Regions from separate parts of the Halomonas sp. DP5N14-9 genome, predicted to be linked through region 1. Evidence: predicted binding sites of a transcription regulator. Region 1 holds the regulator's gene; each other region holds the start of a gene.
What was found. The regulator sigma-54, encoded in region 1, starts transcription at its own class of promoters, with help from an activator protein. The targets are predictions, from matches to a motif close to TGGCACNNNNNTTGCTNT.
Positions count from the first base shown of each region.

Region 1 (5,925 bases):
CCATCTGGCCAAGAGCTACAAGAAGCGTCGCGTCGTCCAGGACATCAGCCTGTCGATCGAGCAGGGCAGCATCGTCGGTCTGCTGGGCCCCAACGGGGCCGGCAAGACCACCTCCTTCTACATGATCGTCGGCCTGGTCAGAGCCGACGCCGGCAGCATCAGCATCGATGATCGGGACCTGAGCCGCGCGGCCATGCACCAGCGCGCGCTGGCCGGTATCGGCTACCTGCCTCAGGAGGCTTCGATCTTTCGCAAGCTGTCGGTGGCCGACAACATCATGGCGATCCTCGAGACCCGCAAGGACCTCGACCGCGAGGGCCGAGAAGCACGTCTCGAGCAACTCCTCGAGGATTTCCACGTCAGCCATATTCGCGACAACCCCGGCATGAGCCTGTCCGGCGGGGAGCGGCGCCGGGTCGAGATCGCTCGCGCCCTGGCCACCGAGCCGGCCTTTATCCTCCTCGATGAACCCTTCGCCGGGGTCGACCCGATCTCGGTGGGCGAGATCAAGTCCATCATTCGTCAACTCAAGGCCCGCGATATCGGCGTCCTGATCACCGATCACAACGTGCGCGAGACCCTCGATATCTGCGATCGTGCCTACATCGTCGGCGACGGCCAGATCATCGCCGAGGGCAGCGCCGAGTCCATCCTCGCCAACCAGCGCGTCAAGGAGGTCTACCTGGGCGAGAACTTCCGCCTCTAGACCGCAGGGCCGCCCGACAGCCGCAGTCGCAGTCGCAGTCGCATCAAGCGGCCGCAACATTTGCCAGCATCAGCATCCAACCGCCGGCCCCGAAAGGGTCGGCCTCACCTTGCACACAGGGCCTCCCTCGAAAGAAGCACCTCCCCCCTACCAAGTTGTTCCACATCGACCTTTACACTCCCTCCCACAGGTCAAAAAACACCAACTTGGCAAGATGCTTGCATGTCTGATGACTCGTCGTTAGGGTAAAGCCTTTCGACAACACTGGTGGATCCCGACCCATGGCCCTCAAGGCGTCACTGCAGCTGCGCATCGGTACCCAGCTGACCATGACCCCGCAACTGCAACAGGCGATCGGCCTGCTGCAGCTTTCGACCCTGGACCTGCGCCAGGAGGTCCAGCAGGCGCTGGAGGCCAACCCCATGCTCGAACTCGAGGACGAGTTCGGCGAACAGCAGACCAGGGAAGCCGTGGAAGATGACTGGGCGGATCAGATTCCCTCGGAACTCAGTGTGGACAGCGACTGGTCCGACACCTACCAGGACCTGGGCACCACCCCCGCCGGCAGTGGCGAGGCGCCGGATTTCGAGCGCCAGGCAAGCTCCCAGTCACTGCACAGCCACCTGAGCTGGCAACTGGCGATGCTCGACGTCAGCGACCAGGAGCGCCTGATCGCCGAGAGCCTGCTCGACGCGGTCAACGCCGACGGCTATCTCGAGCAGACACTGGATGACATTGCCCAGGGGCTCGAGCAAGACGGTCGTCGCCCCCCTCCCCTCGCCGAGGTGGAGGCGGTGCTGGTTCGGCTGCAACAGTTCGAACCGACCGGAGTGTTCGCCCGCGACCTGCGCGAGTGTTTGATGCTGCAACTGGATAGCCTGCCTCGCGATACCGTCCTGCTGCCCCAGGCCGGACGACTGGTAAGACAGTTTCTCGAGGCGCTGGCCAGCGGCGACCGACGTCTGCTGAAGCGCCGACTAGGACTCGATGACGACCAACTCGACAGCGTCATCGAGCTGATCCGGAGCCTCGACCCACGTCCCGGCAGCCAGTTCGGTGACAGCGATAACGACTACGTCATACCCGACCTGGTGGTGCGCCACACCGAAGAGGGCTGGCGAGTTGAACTCAACCCGGATGCAATGCCCCGACTGCGCATCCAGCCCGACTACGCTGCGCTGATTCGGCGCGCGGACAAGAGCCAGGACAACCAGTTCCTCAAGGACCACCTGCAGGAGGCGCGCTGGCTGATCAAGAGTCTGTCCAGCCGCAACGACACCTTGCTGAAGGTCGGCCGGGAAATCATGGTGCGTCAGATCGACTTCCTCGAGCAGGGAGAAGCGGCCATGAAACCGTTGGTGCTGGCCGATATCGCAGACAAGGTGGAGATGCACGAGTCCACCATCTCCCGCGTGACCACCCAGAAGTTCGTGCACACGCCTCGCGGCGTGTTCGAGTTGAAGTATTTTTTCTCGAGCCAGGTCGGCCAGGATGGCGACGCCCATTCCAGTACCGCCATCCGCGCCATGATCAAATCGTTGATTCAAAAGGAACCTGCCCGCAAACCTCTGTCGGACAGCAAACTGGTGGAATTGCTGGCGGAAGACGGCGTCAATGTCGCCAGACGCACCGTGGCAAAGTACCGGGAAGCCATGAATATTCCGTCTTCCAGCGAGCGCAAGCGACTGCGCTGAGGCCTTGCGCTGCGGCGTCGCTAGCCTAGTTATCGGGAAAGCGCAAGCACTTGAAATTTCGCATGACATCTGCGTCTTTCTGCGTAGCGTCGAGGGGGTTTGCAGGATCGGAAAAAGGGTTACAATCAAGCCACCACCCGAAAGAGCAAGGAGCCTGTCATGCAAGTCAACATCACCGGCCACCACGTCGAATTGACCGATCCCCTGCGTGACTACGTACAAGAGAAGCTCACCCGTGTGGAGCGCCACTACGACAACATCACCAACGTCCAGGTGACCCTCTCGGTGGAAAAGGAACGCCAGCTGGCCGCCTGCACCCTTCACGCCGCCGGTGCCGACCTGCATGCCGAAGCGCAGGACGGCGACATGTATGCTGCTATCGACGCCCTTGCCGACAAGCTGGACCGCCAGCTGGTCAAGCACAAGGAAAAATCCCAAGCCCGCGCCCAAGGCGCCGGAATTCGCTGACTCTCATGACATTGGAAGCCATTCTCCCTCCCGAGCGCACATTGTTCGATGTCCCGGGAGGCAGCAAGAAGAGGGTGCTGGAGTTTTTCAGCACCTTCATTGCGCAGAACACCCCGAGCCTGGACAGCCAGGAGGTCTTCAGTCGGCTGATCGGACGTGAGCGCCTGGGCAGTACCGGCATAGGCAATGGCGTCGCCATTCCCCATGCCCGCAACCCCCACTGCAAGGCGCCCATCTCCGGCTTCCTCAAACTCGCGGAACCTGTCGACTTCGATGCCATTGATGGTGAGCCCGTCGATCTGGTGTTCGTGCTGCTGGTACCGGAAGAGGCCGACGACGCCCATCTCGCCCTGCTCGGCCAGGTCGCCGGCGTCATGAACGACGCCGACACACGTCACCGTCTGCGCCACGCCAGCTCCCAGCGCGAGCTTCACGAGCGCCTGCAGGAAGCCATCCGCCAACAGGCGCCAGGGGACGACACTCCCTCCTGATCGCGGCCTTGCCTAGGCCATCAGCAATGGACGCCTGCCCAAGGAGACAGGACATGCAGCTCGTGATCATCAGTGGTCGCTCCGGCTCGGGAAAGTCCGTGGCCCTTCAAGCCCTGGAGGACCTGGGGTTCTACGCCATCGACAACCTTCCCGCGACCTTGCTGGGCGCCCTGGTGGACGAGCTGGAAAACGGTCATTCCCGCCGTATCGCCGTCAGCGTCGACGCCCGCAACCTGCCTGAGGCACTGGAACGCTTCCCCGCCCAGCTGGCGTCCCTCAAGCAGAGTCCGATCGACTGCCAGGTGGTCTACCTGACCAGTGATGCGCGAATTCTGCTCGAGCGTTATTCCCACACGCGGCGCCGTCACCCCCTGACCCGTGATAGCGACATGACCCTGGCGGAAGCCATCGAGTCCGAACAGAAGGCCCTTTCGGGTATTCGAGACCTGGCCGATCTGGTCATCGACAGCTCTCGCCTGTCGGTGCACGAACTGCGTTCGCGCATCGCCGAACAGGTCGCCGACCACCGCAGCGGCCAGTTGAGCCTGACCGTGGAGTCCTTCGGCTTCAAGCGTGGCGTGCCGCCGGATGCAGACATCGTGTTCGATGCCCGCTGTCTGCCCAATCCCTACTGGGAACCATCGCTGCGTGATGCCAATGGCTGCGATCCCAGCGTCATCGACTTCCTCGAACGCTATCAGGACGTCGCCGACATGAAGCGCGACATTCTCGCCTGGGTGCGCACCTGGCTACCGCGCTATCAGCAAAGCCAGCGCAGCTACCTCACCGTGGCGGTGGGCTGCACCGGAGGACAGCATCGTTCGGTCTACCTGGCCGAGGGAATCGCCTCGGCCCTGGCCGACCAGCATCCCCGCGTCCGTCTACGCCACCGCGAACTCGGCCAGCAACGCCGACTGGACAGCGGAGGACTCTAGGCGTGGCCCGACGCACCCTGACCCTGACCAATCGTCGCGGCCTGCATGCACGCGCCGCGACACGCCTGGTCACCTGCTGCCAACCCTTTGACGCCACCGTCACCGTCCACCATGGCAGCCGCTCGGGTGACGCCGCCAACATCATGTCGCTGCTGATGCTGGCCGCCCCCTGCGGTACGGAGCTGACCCTGGAGGCCGAAGGCAAGGACGCGGACGCGGTGCTGGACGCTCTGGAGGCACTGTTCGACGCACGCTTCGACGAAGACGCCTGACGTCTTCCCTCTCCTTGTTTTGACCGCCACCCCCTGCCTGCCAAGGACGCCATGCAACTGATCCAGACCGGCAAGTACACCGAGGTCCACTACGATCCGGACCAGGACGCCTTCATCAAGACCTTCACGCCCAAGACCAGCGATCGCTGGCGCTACCGCCTGGGCATCCGGCGCTACCCCGGCCACAATTTTCGCTATGTCGCCGGCCGACTGGAGCGACTGGGTATCGCCACACCGAAAATCCTGTCGGCAGAGCGCTATCGCCTGGTCACCGCCAACGTGCACGGCATCGCGCTCAAACAGCTAGTCCTCGACTCGCCGGAACTGCAGAACCGCTACCTGGACATTCTCGAAACCTTGTACCGTGACCGTATCCACTGTCGTGGCCTGCACACCGAGAACTTCCTGGTCGTCGACGGAGAGGTGATCGCCATCGATCTGGATGCCTACAAGGCGCCGCGGGTCTTCACCTATCCGCGCCGAGAGTTCATCGACTGCCTGAGTCGCTCGCTGAAAAACGACGAGGCATTCCTGTTCGAGCGCTTTCTCGAACGTGTCGACGCCCAGCATCCCTGAGCCCAGCATCCCTAAGCCCAGCATCACTAAGGAAGAACCGCTCCTCCTTGTGCCCTCGCCTGCCCCGCTCTACCCCGGTTTTCCGGGTGGGAGCGCTGGCGTTGGCGACGGTAGCAGCAGCAGTGGTAAACTTTTAACTCGTCACTCAGTTTACCACCAAGCGTCCTTCAGGAGCCGACATGACCTCTCCGGTGTGGCATCCCTACGCCCATCTCAAGACCCAGGCCCCTGCCCCCCGGGTAGTCGGCGGCCAGGGCACCCGCTTTACCCTGGACAGCGGCGAATCATTGCTCGACGCGACCTGCTCCTGGTGGTGCATGATCCACGGCTACGGACATCCACGGCTGGTCAAGGCGATTCAGGAGCAGGCTGCCACGCTGTGTCACGTGATGCTTGGAGGACTGACCCACGATCCCGCCGACCAGCTCGCGCGGGAACTGGTTCGCGTCACGCCAGAGGGCCTCAACCACGTGTTCTTCTCCGACAGCGGCTCGGTGGGCATGGAGGTGGCGATGAAGATGGCGGTGCAGTACCACCATCTGCGCGGCCGCCCCAACAAGCACCGCATGCTGTCGCTGATGAAGGCCTACCACGGTGATACCGCCGGCTGCATGGCAGTGTGTGACCCCGAAGAGGGCATGCATTCGCTGTTTTCCGGCTTTCTTCCTCAGCACCATTTCGCCCCGGCGCCGACGGCCCCCTATGCGGCCACGCCGGAGCAGGTCGCCGCCGACCTCGACGCCTTGCGTGGGGTGCTGGAAGCCCACCACCACGAGATCGCCG
Region 1 is NZ_JAHVHR010000024.1:147,193-153,117, reverse strand. Features, by position in the region: gene lptB (LPS export ABC transporter ATP-binding protein) at 1-706, shown strand, start outside; gene KUW00_RS13640 (RNA polymerase factor sigma-54) at 988-2,400, shown strand; gene hpf (ribosome hibernation-promoting factor, HPF/YfiA family) at 2,560-2,868, shown strand; gene ptsN (PTS IIA-like nitrogen regulatory protein PtsN) at 2,874-3,359, shown strand; gene rapZ (RNase adapter RapZ) at 3,413-4,294, shown strand; gene KUW00_RS13620 (HPr family phosphocarrier protein) at 4,297-4,566, shown strand; gene KUW00_RS13615 (hypothetical protein) at 4,618-5,142, shown strand; gene bioA (adenosylmethionine--8-amino-7-oxononanoate transaminase) at 5,322-5,925, shown strand, end outside.

Region 2 (5,925 bases), on a different contig from region 1:
TGCACGCGGATGACGTTGAGGCGGTGAAACAGGTCCTCACGAAAGCGGCCATCGGCGACCAGCGTCTCGAGGTCCTGGTGGGTCGCGGCGATGATGCGCACGTCCACCTTGACCGGCGTATGACCACCGACCCGATAGAACTCGCCGTCGGCCAGCACCCGCAACAGCCGGGTCTGGGTCTCCGAGGGCATGTCACCGATCTCGTCGAGGAACAGGGTGCCGCCGTTGGCCTGCTCGAAGCGCCCCTGGCGACTGGCGCTGGCGCCGGTGAAGGCGCCCTTCTCGTGGCCAAACAGCTCCGACTCGATCAGATCCCGGGGGATCGCCGCCATGTTGAGGGCAATAAAGGGATTGGCGGCGCGGGGACTGTGCTGATGAAGCGCACGCGCCACGCGCTCCTTGCCGGTCCCGGACTCGCCGTTGATCAACACCGTGATATGCGAGTGCGCCAGGCGCCCGATGGCCCGGAATACCTCCTGCATCGCCGGCGCCTCACCGATGATCTCGGCGTCGAGTCCTTCGGGCACGCTGACCGGCCGCTGGCGCTCGCGCACGTGGGCCACCGCGCGTCGCACCAAGGCCAGCGCCTCGTCCACGTCGAACGGCTTGGGCAGGTACTCGAAGGCCCCGCCCTGATAGGAAGCCACCGCACTGTCCAGGTCGGAATGGGCGGTCATCACGATGACCGGCAGGTCCGGGTGCACCTGGCGCACCTTGGCCATCAGATCGAGTCCGTCGATACCTGGCATGCGGATATCGGTGACCAGCACGTCGGGCGGCTCGGCCAGCAGTCGATCGAGGATACCGTCGGCCCGCTCGACCGCCTCGACCTCAAGGTCCGGCTGCGCCAGGGCGCGCTCAAGCACCCAGCGTATGGCCCGGTCGTCGTCGACGATCATTACACGAGCGGTATCAGTCATGACTCATCTCCAGGGGAATCAACAGACGGAATTCGGTGCGTCCGGGCTCGGACTCGCACTCGATCAGCCCTTCGTGCTGGTGCAGCACCGACTGGGCGATCGACAGCCCCAGGCCGCTGCCCTCGGCACGACCGGACACCATCGGATAGAACAGGGTCTCGCGCAGCGTCTCGGGGACGCCCGGGCCGTTGTCGATCACGCTGACGTCGCAGACCAGACGATGGCGCTGGGCGCCCAGGGTGAACTGGCGGCGCGCGCGGGTCCTCAGGGTCATCACCGGGTTCGGTGTCTCGGACTCGACCAGCGCCTGGACGGCGTTGCGGGCCACATTGAGCACCGCCTGGATCAACTGGGCTTCATCGCCGGTCAACTCCGGCAGGCTGGGATCATAGTCGCGCTCGATACTCACCCGCGGCTGTTCGACCAGCAGCAGCGCGCGTACCCGCTCCAGCACCCGGTGGATGTTCAGCGGCTCTCGCCGACTCACCCGGTTGGGCCCGAGCATGGAATCGACCAGATCCCGGAGCCGATCCACCTCTTCGATGATGATCCGGGTGTACTCCTTGAGCGCCGGCGTCTGCTCCAGGTCACGCTCGAGCAATTGCGCCGCGCCACGAATCCCCCCCAGGGGGTTCTTGACCTCGTGGGCCAGCCCCCGTGCCAGCACCTTCATGGTTTCCTGGCGCGACTGCAGCGCTTCCTCGCGGGAAATTCGCAACAGCCGATCCCGTGGCTCCATTTCCAGCAGCAGCTCGTCAGGCGACAGCGGCGTCACGGTGTAGTCCACCGTCAGGGGGTCTCCACCGGCGAGGACCAGCCGCGCCTCCCGTTGGGTATAGGGATGCTGTCCATCCCGGGCCCGTATCAGCACCTCGGCGATATCATCCTCGCCGCTGAGCCAGTCGGTCAGCGCCACGCCGGCAACCCGACTGGCGCTGACCGCCAGCAGGGTCTCGGCCGCCGGGTTCATCCAGGTCGGTCGCAGCTCGCCGTCGAGCAGCATGACCGCAGTTGTGAGGTGTTCGATGATGCCAGGCGTCATGGGTCCATCCTGATGGGGCAAAGCGCCCGCTCGATAGAGGCCGCCACGGCGCCAAGCCGGCATGCCATGGTGGCGGTCCAGGTCTCGGCCTCGAGCAGGCGTCAGACAACAACATTCAAAGCAAGAAGCGGGCCAGCCTTGGTACCAGTAGCGCACTCCCGCCGCGCAGGCGCCAGGACGGTGCTTTTGTCGAGGAGGCGGGTCACCGTCGGCGCACCTACGCACCATTTTAGTGCACCAACCTGGTGCAGGGGAGTCTCGCCTGGATCACTGTCCGCACAAGGCCCGCAGATCGCGGGTCAAGGCGGCGCAGGACGAATGGGGTTGGCGGGAAGCAGGCGGCTGGCGCGCTGTACGTGGATGACGATATCGGCACTGCGTTGACGCACCTCTCCCGACGGGGCCAGCACCACCAGGCCCAGGCGATGCTCGCCACGCTCCAGATTGGTGAGCCACAGTGGGCCGATGCCGGTGACGCTGGTGGCGAGCACACCGTCGACCTCCAGGCCGAGGCGATCCCCCGTCGCCGTAGGCGGGCTGATCGCGGCCAGCACCTTCAATCTTCCCCCGGACCCCGTTGGCAACACGCTGCCATCCGCCGGGGAGGCGATGGCCAGGACATCGTGGGGCTGGAAGATATCGGCGTCGCTATCCGGGCCTGGTACTGAAGGCGCCGTCGGCCTGGAGGGCGCCGCCACATCCAGCGCAGGGGCGCTGGACAACGGCGGCGGTGCCAGCGCGCGGGCGCCGGCCGAGGGGGTATCGCTGTAGCGCACGACGCCGTCGGCACCGATACTGCGATAGATGGTGCTCGCCGGCACGGTTTCTGCCACCGGCAACGCCAGCCCGGACGCTGCCAGCAAGGCAATGGCCATCAGTGACGGTCGACTCGGCGACGAGGGAGCGCTCTCGCCCCTCTCCCGGCCTGCCCTGCGCGTCCACCGCTGCATCATCGTGATTGCCCTCGCCGACCTTCCCCTGACGAGGATGACGGCAGCCACGACCCGCGCCAAGGGGATCCCTTGCCCAGGCGCAAGGCCCGCGCAAAAAAATCGGCCCCGCGATCATCGCGGGGCCGACGGAACGCACGAGGCGCTATGCCGATCAGCAGCTGTAGTACATGTCGAACTCGATCGGGTGGGTCGCCATGCGCAGACGCTCGACGTCCTCGTTCTTGAGCTCGATGTAAGCGTCGATCATGTCGTCGGTGAAGACGCCACCTTCGGTCAGGAAGCTGCGGTCCTCGTCGAGGGCTGCCAGCGCCTGGTCGAGGCTCTCGGCCACGGTCGGGATGGCCTTGCCTTCTTCCGGCGGCAGGTCATAGAGGTTCTTGTCCATGGCGTCGCCGGGGTGGATCTTGTTCTTGATGCCGTCGATACCGGCCATCAGCATCGCCGCGAAGCACAGGTAGGGGTTGGCGGTCGGGTCGGGGAAACGCGCCTCGACACGCTTGCCCTTCGGGCTTGCGGTGTACGGGATACGGATGGAAGCAGAACGGTTACGGGCGCTGTAGGCCAGCATGACCGGCGCTTCGAAGCCCGGCACCAGACGCTTGTAGGAGTTGGTAGAAGCGTTGGTGAAGGCGTTCAGGGCGCGGGCGTGCTTGATGATACCGCCGATGTAGTAAAGCGCCATTTCAGACAGACCGGCGTACTCGTCACCGGCAAACTGGTTCTGGCCGTCCTTCCAGAAAGACTGGTGGACGTGCATGCCGCTGCCGTTGTCGCCGACCAGCGGCTTGGGCATGAAGGTGGCGGTCTTGCCGTAGGCGTGAGCCACATTGTGGATCACGTACTTCATTTCCTGAACTTCGTCGGCCTTCTTGACCAGGGTGTTGAAGGCAACACCGATCTCGTTCTGGCCGGCGTTGGACACCTCGTGGTGGTGCACCTCGACCTTCTGGCCGATGGCCTCGAGGGTGTTGCACATGGCACCGCGCATGTCATGGAAGCTGTCCACCGGCGGAACCGGGAAGTAGCCGCCCTTGACCCGCGGACGGTGACCGAGGTTGCCACCTTCGACGGCGCGGTCGGTGGACCAGGCACCCTCTTCGGAGCTGATCTTGTACATGGCGCCTTCGATATCGGCCTTCCAGTGCACCTCGTCGAAGATGAAGAACTCGGGCTCGGGGCCGAAGAAGGCGGTGTCGCCCAGGCCAGAGGACTGCAGGTAGGCCTCGGCGCGCTTGGCGATGGAGCGCGGATCACGCTCGTAGCCCTGCATGGTGGCCGGCTCGATGATGTCGCAACGCAGGATCAGGGTCGCGTCTTCAGTGAAGGGGTCGAGGAAGCCGGTGCCGTCCTCCGGACGCAGGATCATGTCGGACTCGTTGATGCCCTTCCAGCCGTTGATGGAGGAACCATCGAACATCTGGCCATTCTCGAAGAACTCTTCGTCGACCTCGGCGGCCGGAATGGTGACGTGCTGCTCTTTACCGCGGGTATCGGTGAAGCGCAGGTCAACCCACTTCACATCATGTTCGTTGATCAGGGCGAGGGTCTTGTCTGACATGTGGTCCTCCAGAGTGGAACTTGTCTCGTGACTCGAGCGTTGCGCAACGGCGCCAATCCCATGTCACCGGTTTGAAACGGGGGATGATCCAGGGAACAAAAGGGGTACCGGGATCCTTTGTAGCACGCTCCCGGGACACTGCCCATGGCAACGTGCGCGACACGATGACACTGCCAACCACAATGCAGATTGCGTGCCAGCATTGCACCAGCATCGACCAGAAAAATCCCAACCCATTGTTTCAAATCTTTTTTATCCAAACAGGCCCTTTGCGCCAGCTTAGGGCACAAAGGCCCACCACCTTCAGGACCTGCCGACCAATGCACCACAAAAGTGCAATAAAGACTGCGACGCACCACTTTGGACCTTTGTGACAGGATCTATAAACTCTGCCGGGCCGATCGCGAGGTGTCAGTGGGCGCTGGAACCTTTCGCAACGCAAAGATACACTTTATTACGTTCGACTCCGACCGCCTCCCCTGCCGGCCGGCGTCACCCTCCTCGGAGTGTCGTCGTGAAAATCAGCTTGATCATTGATGCCCGACTTACCGGCAAGGAACTGCCTCGCCGGCTCGCGGAAGCACGCCAGCAGGTCGCCCTCTTCCAGGGAAGAGGCGAGATCCTCGTCATCGACGATGGCGATATGGCGCCACCACTACTGGGCGAACCGGGCGAACACGCCGTCGTCGGCTATCGCCAGGTGCGCAGCCGGCCCGCGCCCATGGGGCGGCGCCTCAACCTGGCCGCCTCCCACAGCAATGGACGCATGCTCGGCTTCTGCCTCGGCCCTCTGGACACCCACTGGGTCGAGCGAATGATGGCAGCCGCCTGCGATGATTCGCGCCCGGTGGTGCGTCCTGCTCGCCCCTGTCCGCTATCGCTGCTCAGCCTGCTGCGACGTACTCCGACCCGGGCCCTGGGCGTCGAACGTACCTGGTTCGATCGGCTGGGAGGCTTCGACCCGTCGCTGGACTTGAGCGCGGTAGAGGACCTCGCCACTCGCCTCAAGGCCTGTCGCGCCAAGATGGTCGTGCAGCGCGCCTGAGCGTCAGATCGTCCTTTCTGTCGATTTCGCCTACTTTTTTCGCCTCGCAGGTGCTTGATAGTTCAGCATCTTGAGGATCGATGCCGAGATTGGCGCCAACAAGGCTGGTCGTTGTCATCGCCCAGGCCCTATAATGCTGCCCCACTTTTTCCAGCAGGATCCCGTCGTGATCGAGAATCTTCGCAACATCGCCATCATCGCTCACGTCGACCACGGCAAAACCACCCTGGTCGACAAGCTGTTGAGTCAGTCTGGCACTCTGGACCGCAAGGCCGAGGGTCAGGAGCGCATCATGGACTCCAATGACCAGGAGAAGGAACGCGGTATCACCATCCTGGCGAAGAACACGGCGATCCGCTGGAATTCCCCCGAGGGACAGGACTACCACATCAACATCGTCGACACCC
Region 2 is NZ_JAHVHR010000009.1:281,446-287,370, reverse strand. Features, by position in the region: gene ntrC (nitrogen regulation protein NR(I)) at 1-920, opposite strand, end outside; gene glnL (nitrogen regulation protein NR(II)) at 913-1,962, opposite strand; gene KUW00_RS07975 (DUF4124 domain-containing protein) at 2,262-2,837, opposite strand; gene glnA (glutamate--ammonia ligase) at 3,067-4,473, opposite strand; gene KUW00_RS07965 (glycosyltransferase family 2 protein) at 4,988-5,518, shown strand; gene typA (translational GTPase TypA) at 5,685-5,925, shown strand, end outside.
Region 2: a site for sigma-54 is predicted at 2,080-2,097, ahead of glnL (nitrogen regulation protein NR(II)). Genes of this name have one in related genera too.

Region 3 (5,925 bases), on a different contig from region 1:
GCGCTACGGATCATGGCGCGAATCGGATGTCCCTGGCGGTGGGCGATGGCGCAGACCTGGCGGCCGATCTGGCCGTTGGCACCTATCACGAGTGTGGTCATGTCGGCCTCCTTGTCGATACCTGGAAATAACCATGGCGTCGATGGGGAAGACTTTCAACGGGGGAGACTTTCAATGGGGAGGCGAATCGATGGCGACGCCGCCCGCAGGCCAGTACCCTGTGCGTCTTTCCCTCACCCACCCGCTCAGGAGCAGCGATGAATCCTCAGGACCTGGAACGCCTGGTTACCTTGCCAATGCCTTTCGGCAAGCATCAAGGCACCTTGATCGCCGATCTGCCCGGGCCTTACCTGGCGTGGTTTGCCCGGGTCGGGTTTCCCCCCGGAGAGATCGGACGCCTGCTGGCGCTGATGCACGAGATCGACCACAACGGCCTGAGCGACCTGCTGGAGCCGTTGCGACGCCGCGGCTGAGCGGCGCCACCTGGCGGGGAGAACCGGTCGCCGTCGTCAGACCGCGCCCTTGTCAATCGAGCTCAGGCAGCGTCCTTGTCGGTCTCGCCGGTACGGATACGAATAACTTGCTCCAGCGGGGTGGCTAAAGACAGCTGCCATCACCGGTCAGACAGCATCCTTGTCGGTCTCGCCGGTACGGATACGAATAACTTGCTCCAGCGGGGTGGCTAAAGACAGCTGCCATCGTCGGTCAGACAGCGTCCTTGTCGGTCTCGCCGGGTCGGATGCGAATGACCTGCTCAAGGGGGGTGGCTGAAGACAGCTGCCATCGTCGGTCAGACAGCGTCCTTGTCGGTCTCGCCGGTACGGATACGAATGACTTGTTCAAGGGGGGTGACGAAGATCTTGCCATCACCGATCTTGCCGGTGTTGGCGACCTGGACGATGGCTTCGATGACCTGCTCGGTCATACCGTCGTCGACCGCCACCTCAAGCTTCACCTTGGGCAGAAAGTCGACCACGTACTCGGCTCCCCGGTACAGCTCGGTGTGGCCCTTCTGACGGCCAAAGCCCTTCACTTCAGTGACGGTGATGCCCTGAACACCGATCTCGGAGAGCGACTCGCGGACGTCGTCGAGCTTGAATGGCTTGATAATCGCGGTCACCAGTTTCATGGCGGGTTCCTCATCCTGTCCGTGTGGGGGCGGCGTCGGTCGTGCCTGGCGCCAACCCGTTGGCGGCGCGCCGTTGCGCCTGTCCTGACTAGTGTGACAAAGCATACCCCTGGCGAACAGCAATAAAAAAGGCCCCCGAAGGGGCCAGGAGGAGCACGCCAGCTCACTGGTGTCGCGGGTAAGCTCAGGCTTACTTCTTGGCGACGTTAAACTCGGGGTAGGCTTCGAGACCGCATTCGGCCAGGTCGACGCCTTCGTATTCTTCTTCTTCGCTGACACGCACACCCATGATTGCCTTGATGATCAGCCACACGACCAGGCTGGCGGTGAAGACCCAGGCGAAGATGCCGATGATGCCGAGCATCTGGGCGCCGAAGGTGGCGTCGGCGTTGTTCAGCGGGACCGCCAGGACACCCCAGATACCGGCCACACCGTGGGCGGAGATGGCACCGACCGGATCGTCCAGGCGCAGCTTGTCGAGGACCACGATGGCGACTACCACCAGGACACCGCCGACTGCACCGATCAGGGTGGCGCCGAGGGCCGTGGAGGACAGCGGGTCGGCGGTGATGGAGACCAGGCCAGCGATAGCGCCGTTCAGGGCCATGGTCAGGTCGGCCTTGCGGAACCAGATCTTGGCCAGGATCAGCGCGGCGAGGACACCCCCGGCGGCGGCAGCGTTGGTGTTCACCAGCACCTGGGCCATGTTGTTGGCGGAAGACACGTCGGAGAGCTTGAGCTCGGAGCCGCCGTTGAAGCCGAACCAGCCCAGCCACAGGACGAAGGTACCCAGGGTCGCCAGCGGCATGTTGGCACCGGGGATGGCGTAGATGGCGCCGTTCTTGCCGTACTTGCCCTTGCGCGGACCGAGCACCAGCACACCGGCCAGGGCTGCAGCGGCACCCGCCATGTGGACAATGCCGGAACCTGCGTAGTCGGAGAAGCCTGCTTCGGACAACCAGCCGCCGCCCCAGGTCCAGTAGCCGGAGACCGGGTAGATCACGGCGGTCATGACCACGGCGAAGGCCAGGAAGGCCCACAGCTTCATGCGCTCGGCGACAGCGCCGGAGACGATCGACATGGCGGTGGCCACGAACACGACCTGGAAGAAGAAGTCGGCGCGGGCCGAGTAGTAGGGTGCGTCTTCACCACCTGCGAGCACCGCATCGACGCTGTTTTCGGCGCCGATCAAGAAGCCGAAGTTGGGGATGAAGCCGCCGGCGTCGGAGGAGTACATCAGGGCGTAGCCCACCAGCAGATACATGGTGCAGGCGACCGCGAACAGCACGATGTTCTTGGTCAGAATCTCGGCGGTGTTCTTGGCCCGGACCAGGCCGGCCTCGAGCATGGCAAAACCGGCGGCCATCCACATGACCAGGGCGCCGCAGATAAGGAAGTAGAAGGTGTCCAGCGCGTAGCTGAGTTCACTGATATCGACCATGGAAGTGTCTCGCTATATTTTTATCGGAAGTCGGGTCAGGGGACGGGGATCAGACCGCGTCGGAGCCGCGCTCGCCGGTGCGAATGCGGATGACGTCTTCCAGCGGCGTGACGAACACCTTGCCGTCACCGATCTTGCCGCTGTTGGCCGCGTTGCAGATGGCTTCCAGCACGCTGTCCAGTCGGGCCTCGTCGATCGCAACCTCGACCTTCACCTTGGGCAGAAAGTCGACGACATACTCGGCGCCGCGGTATAGCTCGGTGTGGCCCTTCTGGCGGCCGAAGCCCTTGACCTCGGTCACGGTGATGCCCTGGACGCCGTTGTCGGCCAGCGCCTCGCGGACGTCGTCCAGCTTGAAGGGCTTGATGATGGCGGTGATCAGTTTCATGGCATGGCTCCCTACGTGCATAAGGTGGCGGCTTGTTTCCGCTCGGTGCATGGATATCTATGCATAGCGATATACGTGCCATAAATTTGGCAAAATCTTTGTTTACAATGGCTTGTGGTTGTTCTTGAAAGCGAGAGACGAAAAACACCCGCGAGTTTGCGGCACTGCATCAAAGTTAATGCACTGTTTTGGTGCTGGCGCGTATTGGTGGTGCGTCATTGGCGAGCATGCTGTGCCGGGTCGCGTGCCGGGGCGCGTGATAGGTAACAGGGAGTCGCCAATGCGCCGGGCGTCGCTGGGCAAGGGCCACGAAGCATGCGTTGGGCGCCCGGCTTGCGTATCCTGTCGGCAACGGAGTTCCCATCGACGTTTCAAGGAGAGCCATCATGGTCAGTCAGGATCGCATCAGCCGTTTGGCACAGCAGATCGGCGAGCGCTTGCAGGGCGCCTCCCAGGCCCCGGAAGACATCCAGAAGGGGGTCCAGCAGGTGGTGCGTGGCGCCTTCGATCGTCTCGAACTGGTGTCACGCGAGGATTTCGACATCCTCATGGACGTGTTGCAGCGCACCCGCTCCCGGGTCGAGGCGCTGGAAAAGCAGGTAGCGGCGCTGGAGAGCCTGGTCGAGGAACGTGCAGCGCCCGCTGGCGAAACGACCGCGGCGCCAGCCGTGGCCGAGGAAGCCGCCGAGGTACCGGTGCCGCCGGTGCCGGAACAGGGCAAGCAGGACGAGGCATCGAGCGGTTCAGCCGACAAGCCCTCCGCCTGAGGCTTCGGACGCAGAACGTCACAAGATATGCCGGCCCGCCCTGGCGGGGGGCCGGCATGGGGCGCCAGTGAGGTGGGCGTGCTCTACTGGTCATGAGCCTTCCGTCAGGCAGGGAGCCCATGACGCTTGCCATCATTGCCACCCGTGCGGGACTGGGGCTGGACGCCCCCGAGGTACAGGTCGAGGTACACCTGGCCAACGGCCTGCCGGGCATGACCCTGGTCGGCCTGCCCGAGACCGCAGTGCGCGAAAGCCGCGAACGGGTGCGCAGCGCCCTTGCCACCTGCGGCCTCGACTACCCGCTACGCCGTATTACCCTGAATCTTGCTCCCGCCGATCTGCCCAAGGAGGGTGGACGCTTCGATTTGCCCATCGCGCTGGGTCTGCTGGTGGCTTCCGGCCAGTTGCCCGCCGCCGCACTGGAGGGTGTCGAGTGCGCCGGCGAACTGGCCCTCGATGGTCGGTTGCGGCCGGTAGCCGGCATGCTGCCCTTCGCCATGGCCACCCGTCAGGCCGGGCGGCGCCTGATCCTGCCCGAGGCCAACGCCGATGAGGCGGCCCTGGTCAATGGACTGGAGGTGCTGCCGGCGGCGCACCTGCTCGACGTCGTCGCCCATCTGGTCGGGCGCATTCCCCTTGTGGCTCACCCACCCGCCGCACCGCCGAAAGACGGGCCTGCGGCGCTGGATCTGTGCGATGTGCGTGGCCAGTATCAGGCCCGGCGAGCGCTGGAGGTAGCGGCGGCGGGTGGGCACAACCTGCTGTTTGCCGGGCCGCCCGGTACCGGCAAGACGTTGCTGGCCAGCCGACTGCCCGGGCTCTTGCCGCCGCTTGGCGATGACGAGGCGCTGGAGGTGGCGGCGATTCGCTCGGTGTGCGCGCTTCCCCTGTCCGATGGCTTTGGCCGTCGTCCGTTTCGTTCGCCTCATCACACCGCCAGCGCGGTCTCGCTGGTCGGTGGCGGCTCGCGCCCACGGCCCGGCGAGATCTCGCTGGCCCATCGCGGCGTGCTGTTTCTCGACGAGTTGCCGGAGTTCAGTCGCCAGGTGCTGGAGGTATTGCGCGAGCCGCTGGAAAGCGGCGAGATCCATATTGCCAGGGCCAGCCACGAACGACGATTTCCTGCTCGTTTTCAACTCGTTGCAGCAATGAATCCTTGCCCCTGCGGCCATCTGGGTGATCCGCGTCAGGACTGTGTATGCACCGCGTCCCAGATCCAGCGCTATCAGGCGCGCCTGTCCGGCCCCCTGCTAGATCGCATCGACCTGCAGGTGGAGGTGCCGGCGCTGCCGGTGGAACAGTTGACGTCGCATCAGCCGGGGGAAAGCACCGAGATGGTGCGCCGACGCGTGATGGCGGCGCGTCAGCGTCAGCAGCAGAGGGGAGTGCTCAACGCCCAGCTCGCCGGGGCCGCGCTGGAGCGAGCCTGCGCCCTGGAGGTGGCCGAGCGCACCTGGCTGGCGCAGTCGCTTGAGCGCCTGCGGCTGTCCGCCCGGGCCTACCACCGGGTGCTGCGGGTGGCGCTGACCCTGGCCGACCTGGCCGGGCGCGAACGTCCGTGCCGTGATGACCTGATCGAGGCCATCGGCTATCGCCAGCTGGATCGGCTGTTGCGCAAGGGCTGACGGGCGCCGCACGGTCGTTCCATGCACCCGTTATCTCCAGGCATAGTCCCTGCCCGGGTCCAGGCTTCGCCCGAGAAGTCGACGAGCGCAGGCACTTTTCAGCAAGCCCTAGAGCGCGTCGGCGTCGAAGGCGCCGCTGATGACCGTGGACCACAGCGCGGCACCGTCGCCGGGGCGGCGCAGGCGGAGTTCGAAGCGGTAGGGCAAAAGCTCGCGGTCAGACAGCGTCAGGCGTGGGCCATCGGCGATCAGTCGGCTATCGACCAGCCATTGATTGGTATCGGCGGCGGGGGTATCACCGGGCTGCCAGTCCAGCACCTGGGGGCCGTCGTCGATCGCCAGCAGGCCACGGGTCAGGCTCTCCTGGACACGGCCGACGCCGAGCTCCAGCCTTTCGTCGACCTTGGGCGGGGACAGCAGCAGCACCTGATCGGCCAGGGTTTCCCCTGCCAGGGCCGGCGCCTCGGCGACCCGCTCGGCCGCCTGTTGGCCAAGGCCCAGCAGCGCCTGGCGCAGCGTCTCGGGGCGCTCGGGGGCGCTGGCACAGCCGGCCAGCCAGACCAGCAGCACCAGCG
Region 3 is NZ_JAHVHR010000001.1:236,116-242,040, forward strand. Features, by position in the region: gene KUW00_RS01115 (SDR family oxidoreductase) at 1-101, opposite strand, end outside; gene KUW00_RS01120 (DUF3820 family protein) at 258-473, shown strand; gene glnK (P-II family nitrogen regulator) at 791-1,129, opposite strand; gene KUW00_RS01130 (ammonium transporter) at 1,320-2,570, opposite strand; gene KUW00_RS01135 (P-II family nitrogen regulator) at 2,620-2,958, opposite strand; gene KUW00_RS01140 (accessory factor UbiK family protein) at 3,345-3,725, shown strand; gene KUW00_RS01145 (YifB family Mg chelatase-like AAA ATPase) at 3,845-5,350, shown strand; gene KUW00_RS01150 (hypothetical protein) at 5,459-5,925, opposite strand, start outside.
Region 3: a site for sigma-54 is predicted at 3,022-3,039, ahead of KUW00_RS01135 (P-II family nitrogen regulator). Genes of this name have one in related genera too.

Region 4 (5,925 bases), on a different contig from region 1:
CTTCTCGCTGACGAAGGGGCGCAGGATCGAGGCAGCGAAGGCGGCGTGGTCGAAAAGCGCCAGTTCGTCGCCGATGTCGTGGACCAGGGCGGCGACGATCATCTCTTCGTCGGCGCCGGCACGTTCGGCCCGGGTCGCGCTCTGCAGGCAGTGCTCCAGCCGGGTGATCTGGTAGGGCTGGTGGCCCTCGCCCAGCCGGGCGAGGGTGTCCAGTACGCTGTCGGCGAGGCCGGCCAGGTAGTCGGCGTCGTGGGCGGCGATCACTGCCCAGTCTTCTGCCGTGCTTTGGTCGATGCGGGTGAAGGCCGCCTTGCCGACGGCGTGAGCATCGTTTGGGTCTGTCATGTGGTCCTCCCGATCAACCCACCAGCCAGTGGGCCATGACCACGATGATGGGCAGAGTGATGGCGGTGCGCAGCAGGAAGATCACCACCAGTTCCCACAGCTTGAGCGGGATCCGTGACTTCAGCAGCAGGGCGCCGATCTCTGACATGTAGATCAACTGGGTCAGTGACAGACAGGCGATGACGAAGCGGGTCAGTTCGCTCTCGATATCGCTGGCCAGTACCGCCGGCAGGAACATGTCGGCGAAGCCCACCAGGGTCGCCGGCGCGGCGGCCTCGGCCTCGGGCAGACCCATCCACTCGAGCACCGGCACCATCGGCATGGACAGCCAGGTGAACAGCGGAGTGAACTCGGCCAGTACCAGCGCCACGGTACCGATGGCGATGACCAGCGGCAGCAGCCCGAAGAAGATGTCGGCGACGTTGAACAGTGCCAGGCGGGCGAGCTTGAGCGGGCCCGGGGCGGTCTCGGCGCGGGCCACGGCGATGCCCAGGCTGTAGCGCAACAGGCTCTGGTTGCCGGTGTTTTCTTCCTGGATCTGGCAGCCCACCGGCTCGTAGTAGGTGTTGGCCTTGCGTGACAGCGGCGGCAGGCGCGGCACGATGACGGCGGCGACCAGTCCGGCGACCACCACGGTCAGGTAGAACGGCACGAACAGGTGGTTGATGCCGATGAAGCTGGTCACCAGCAGGGCGAAGGCGATCGACACGATCGAGAAGTTGGTGGCGATGGCCGAGGCCTCGCGGGCGTTGTAGAAGCCCTGCTCGTACTGCTGGGTGGTGATCAGTACGCCGACGGTGCCGGAGCCCATCCAGGAGGCGGTGGCGTCGATGGCGCTGCGCCCGGGCAGCCCGAAGATCTTGCGAAAGGGGGTGCGCACCATGGAGCCGATGAACTCCATGAAGCCGAAGTCCACCAGGAAGGGCAGCAGGATGGCGGCGAAGAAGAAGAAGGTCAGCAGCACCGGCGCCAGGTCATTTAGCATTACCCCGCCGGTGAAGGAGGCGGTGACCATCTCCGGGCCGACCTGGAAGTAGGTCATCAGCGCGAAGGCGGCGCCGAGGGCGCGCATCACCACCCACAGCGGAGCGATGTCGAACAGCTCCTTCATCGCGCCCTGGCGGGCCCAGCCTGGTTTGGTCAGCTTGACCACCAGGGTCAGCACGATGGACAGGGTGAGCACGACGGTGGCGATGGCGGGCAGGGCGTCGCCAAGGGTGGCCTTGAGCCAGTCGGCGGCCAGACCCATGCCGATGTTGATGGTGTCACCGACCGAGAAGGGCACCAGGAACAGCAGGATGCCGATCAACGACGGGACGAGGAACTTGATCAGACCATGGGTGCTTAGCTTGCCCCCGTCGGTCGTGATCTTGTCGGCAGAATGCAGGTGGGAGGACATGGGCGATCACTCTTTGCTGTTGTAATGGTCGGCGCCCTGACGCGGGCGCCTCGTTGGCTGTCGCCAGGGCCACTCCCTGGCCCTGTGAGGATTCAGTCGCGGCGCGCGACTCCGGGGAGCACGCACAGCATTTCATAGAGCAGGGTGGCGCCCATCAGGGCGGTGTTGCCGCTGGGGTCGTAGGGCGGGGAGACTTCGACCAGGTCGCCGCCGACGATATTGAGCCCCTGGGCGCCGCGCACGATCTCCAGGCCCTGGGCCGAGGTCAGGCCGCCCATTTCCACCGTGCCGGTGCCGGGCGCCACCGACGGGTCCAGGCCATCGATGTCGAACGAGATGTACACCGGGCCATCGCCCATCTGCTCGCGCACCTCGGCCATCAGCGGCTCGAGCGACTTGTGCCAGCACTGTTCGGCCTGGACCACGCGGAAGCCCTGCTGGCGACACCAGTCGAAGTCCTCGGCGGCGTAGCCGGTGCCTCGCAGGCCGATCTGGACGACCCGGTTGGCGTCCAGCAGCCCTTCTTCCTGGGCACGGCGGAACGGGCAGCCGTGGGCCACCTCTTCGCCGAACATGTGCTCGTTGACGTCGGCGTGGGCGTCGATATGGATCAACCCTACCGGGCCATGCTTCTTGGCGATGGCACGCAGGATCGGCCAGGTCAGGGTGTGGTCACCGCCCAGGGTCAGCGGCACGCAGTCGTGGGACAGGACGTCGTCGTAGAAGCGGCTGATGATGTCCAGGTTCTTCGGCAGGTTGAAGGTGTTGATCGGCACGTCGCCGATGTCCGCCACCTGCAGGCTGTCGAAGGGTGCAGCACGGGTGGCCATGTTGTAGGGGCGCAGCATGCGCGATTCGTCGCGGATCTGGCGCGGCCCCAGTCGGGTGCCCGGGCGGTTGGAGGTGCCGATGTCCATGGGAATGCCGATAAAGGCGGCGTCCAGACCCTCGGCGCTGGTCTGGGTGGGCAGACGCATCATGGTGGCAGGGCCACCGAAGCGCGGCATCTCGTTGCCGCCGAGAGGTTGATTGAAGTCGCTCACAGGGAACTCCTGGCATCGTGGATGGGGACGGTCGCGGCCCTGGGCCTGACGGTTGTTATGGGTGATGCAGACGTCGTGCCATCTTTTAAGCATTTATACTAAAGATGTAATAGAGGTGCAGGGATTCCAAGGGAAGGTCTGCTGTGGTGATAGACGTGATCCAGAAGTGAATCGCGATCCCGACGCATCGTGATACACTTCTGAATCAATGATGCATTTATGGATCGCTGGATGAGCGACGACGACACCAAGATTCTCAAGACCATCATCGACACCGCCCACGACCACTTCTTCATCGTCGCGCCGGATGGTCGTATCCGCGACGTCAGTCCCGGGGCGGCGGCGGTCTACGGCATGTCCTGCGAAGAGCTCTGCGCCACCAGCGTGCAGCGGCTCGAGGCCGATGGCGTGCTGACCCCGTCGGTCAGCCTGGAAGTCATTCGCAGCGGGCGGCCGGCCCAGCTGGTCCAGCGCACCGGCACCGGACGCAGGGTCATCGCCCAGGCCCATCCGGTATTCGAGGGTGAGCGGCTGGTGGCGGTGGTCAGCCGCTCCATGGACTTGACCGATCTGCAGCTGCTGCAGCAGGAGTACGCGCTGTTGCAGCGCCGCTTCAGCGAGCACTTGCGCCGGGGCCATGCGCTGGAGAGCGACAGCGAAGCACTCGAGGCCGAGCTCGATGACCTGGAGGTGAAAAGCCAGCTGATGCGCGAGGTGGCGCTGCTGCTCAAGCGGGTCGCGCCCACCGACGCCACGGTCTTGATGCTGGGCGAGTCCGGGGTGGGCAAGACCGCTTTCGCCCGCCAGCTGCACCGTTGGAGTTCTCGCCGCGATGGCCCCTTTATCGACGTCAACTGCGCCGCCATCCCTGAAAGCCTGTTCGAATCGGAGATGTTCGGCCATGAAAAGGGCGCGTTTTCCGGCGCCGCGCCGGGGGGCCGCAAGGGGCTGATCGAGCAGGCCGAGGGCGGCACCCTGTTTCTCGACGAGATCGGCGAGTTGCCCCTGGCGGTGCAGACCAAGCTGCTCAAGACCATCCAGGACGGCAGTATTACGCGGCTTGGGGACAGGGCCCCGCGACGGGTCGACTTTCGCCTGGTGGTGGCCACCAATCAGGACCTGTCGGCACGGGTCGAGCAGGGCCTGTTTCGCCTGGATCTGTACTACCGGCTGAACGTGATTCCGGTCACCCTGCCGCCCCTGCGCGAGCGCCGCGAGGATATTCCCGGCCTGGTCGAGCGCCAGCTAAAGCGCCTCAATCGGCGTTATGGACGCGACAAGATGCTGGCGCGAGACGTGTGGCAGGCACTGATGGGCTGGGATTGGCCGGGCAATGTGCGTGAGTTGGAAAACACCCTGGAAAGGGCCTGGTTATCCAGTGACGATGTCATCCAGGGCGATCTGCTGGTGCCGCCCACGGGGGCCTCGTTAGGGCCGCTCGGCTCGCAGCAGCGTGAAGCGCAGCAGACGGCGGCGTCTGTCACCGGAGCCTCCGCTGCGCTGGCTGATGGCGCTACTTCACCCGCGACACTATCCGCACCAGGTGCAGCGCGACCCGAGCTGCCGCTTGCCCGGGGCGAGGGCCTGAAGGCCGCCCTGGCCCGGCGCGAGCGTGAGATCCTTGCCGACTGCTGCCGTACCCTTCCCACCACCTACGCCATCGCCGAACAGCTGGGCATCAGCCAGCCAAGCGTGGTGCGCAAGCTCAAGCAGCATGGGTTGCGGATCGGGTGACTGGTGATGAAGGGCCGAGCTCTGCGGCACTTACTGACGGAAGACGTAAAAGAACCCGACCCAGGTGGCCAGGATCAGCAGTGGCTTCAACACCAATACCGCACCGCTGGTGGAGCCCTGTTCGTCGTGCTCGGTGTCGCTGGACTCCCCGGGCTGCATGGCGAGTACCACCGTCAGCAGCAGGTTGGCGCCGGGGACCAGCAGCATCAGGCTCCACAAGCCCGCCTGGCCCAGGTCGTGCAGGCGACGAGTGCCGTGGAGCACCAAAGGCTGAAGGCTGATGACAACCCACCAGATCCCCAGCAGGCCTGCCTTGATCGTCAATGCGTCCTCGAGGGCGGGGGCGGTGATGGTGGTCGCCCACAGGGCGGCATAGTAGAACGATAGCGCCAGGGTAGCGTTGAGACAGAAGTCGAGACGACTCTCGCGCCCCGCCAGGCTGTCGAACCAGTAGCCCGGCAACACTCGCCTGAGCTCGAAGGCCTGGGGCGATGAGTGACCGGGGGCGACAGGGTCGTGAAATCCGGGAGCAGTAGGGCGATGCATCGGTATCTCGTCCTGTAGATCCAGCGTGATGCCGGTGTGCAGTTGAGGGAGACTGGTTCGATAAGCTGCGTCCTTCCGACTTGAATCCTACCCATTTTCTCCCTTGGTCTAGATAGGCGATCACGTAGTTTCTAGTACGAACCGCGTAAATAGTGCTGGTTCATAAGTCTGGTGGGCGACCTGCTTCCGAAGGATGGAAGCGTTCGGCCTCTGCCTGGTCCTTGAACACCAGAGTGCGGTAGGGGAAGGGAATCTCGATATTGGCCTCATCGAGCGCGCGCTTGATGGATGCCACCACCTGATCGCGGGAAGCGCGGATGTCGACGGGGCGGGACCCGGTCCACCAGGCCACCTCGAAGTCGATGGAACTGGCGCCGAAGGCCTTGGCGAAGACCTGCACCGCACGTACGTCGCTGCGCACCGAGTCCACCTCGGCGACCGCGCCCTGGATGATCTCGCGAGCCTGGTCCACGTCCTCGTCGTAGGCGACGCCAACGATGATGGATGTGCGCCGGATATCGCGGTTGGTGCGGACGATGACCGGCTGCTGGAACAGCAGGGCGTTGGGCACCACGATCATCTGGCCGTCGGTGCGGCGGATACGGCTGTCGCGCACCGTGATCTGCTCTACCTGACCTTCCACGTCGTTGGCCTCCAGGGCGATGTGGTCGCCGATCTGGAAGGGTTCTCGCCACAGGATCAAGAGGCCGGCGAGGAAGTTCTCGAACACGTCCTTGAAGGCGAAGCCGATGGCGATGGAACCGAGGCCCAGGGTGGTAAGGGCCTTGCCGGGAGTGACGGTGGGGAAGATCAGGGTGATGGTGATCAGAAGTCCCCCGAGCCAAAGACAGAGCCCCG
Region 4 is NZ_JAHVHR010000030.1:84,634-90,558, reverse strand. Features, by position in the region: gene KUW00_RS16685 (HD domain-containing protein) at 1-345, opposite strand, end outside; gene KUW00_RS16680 (YjiH family protein) at 359-1,744, opposite strand; gene speB (agmatinase) at 1,837-2,787, opposite strand; gene KUW00_RS16670 (sigma-54 interaction domain-containing protein) at 3,019-4,521, shown strand; gene KUW00_RS16665 (DUF805 domain-containing protein) at 4,552-5,067, opposite strand; gene KUW00_RS16660 (mechanosensitive ion channel family protein) at 5,228-5,925, opposite strand, start outside.
Region 4: a site for sigma-54 is predicted at 2,851-2,868, ahead of speB (agmatinase). Genes of this name have one in related genera too.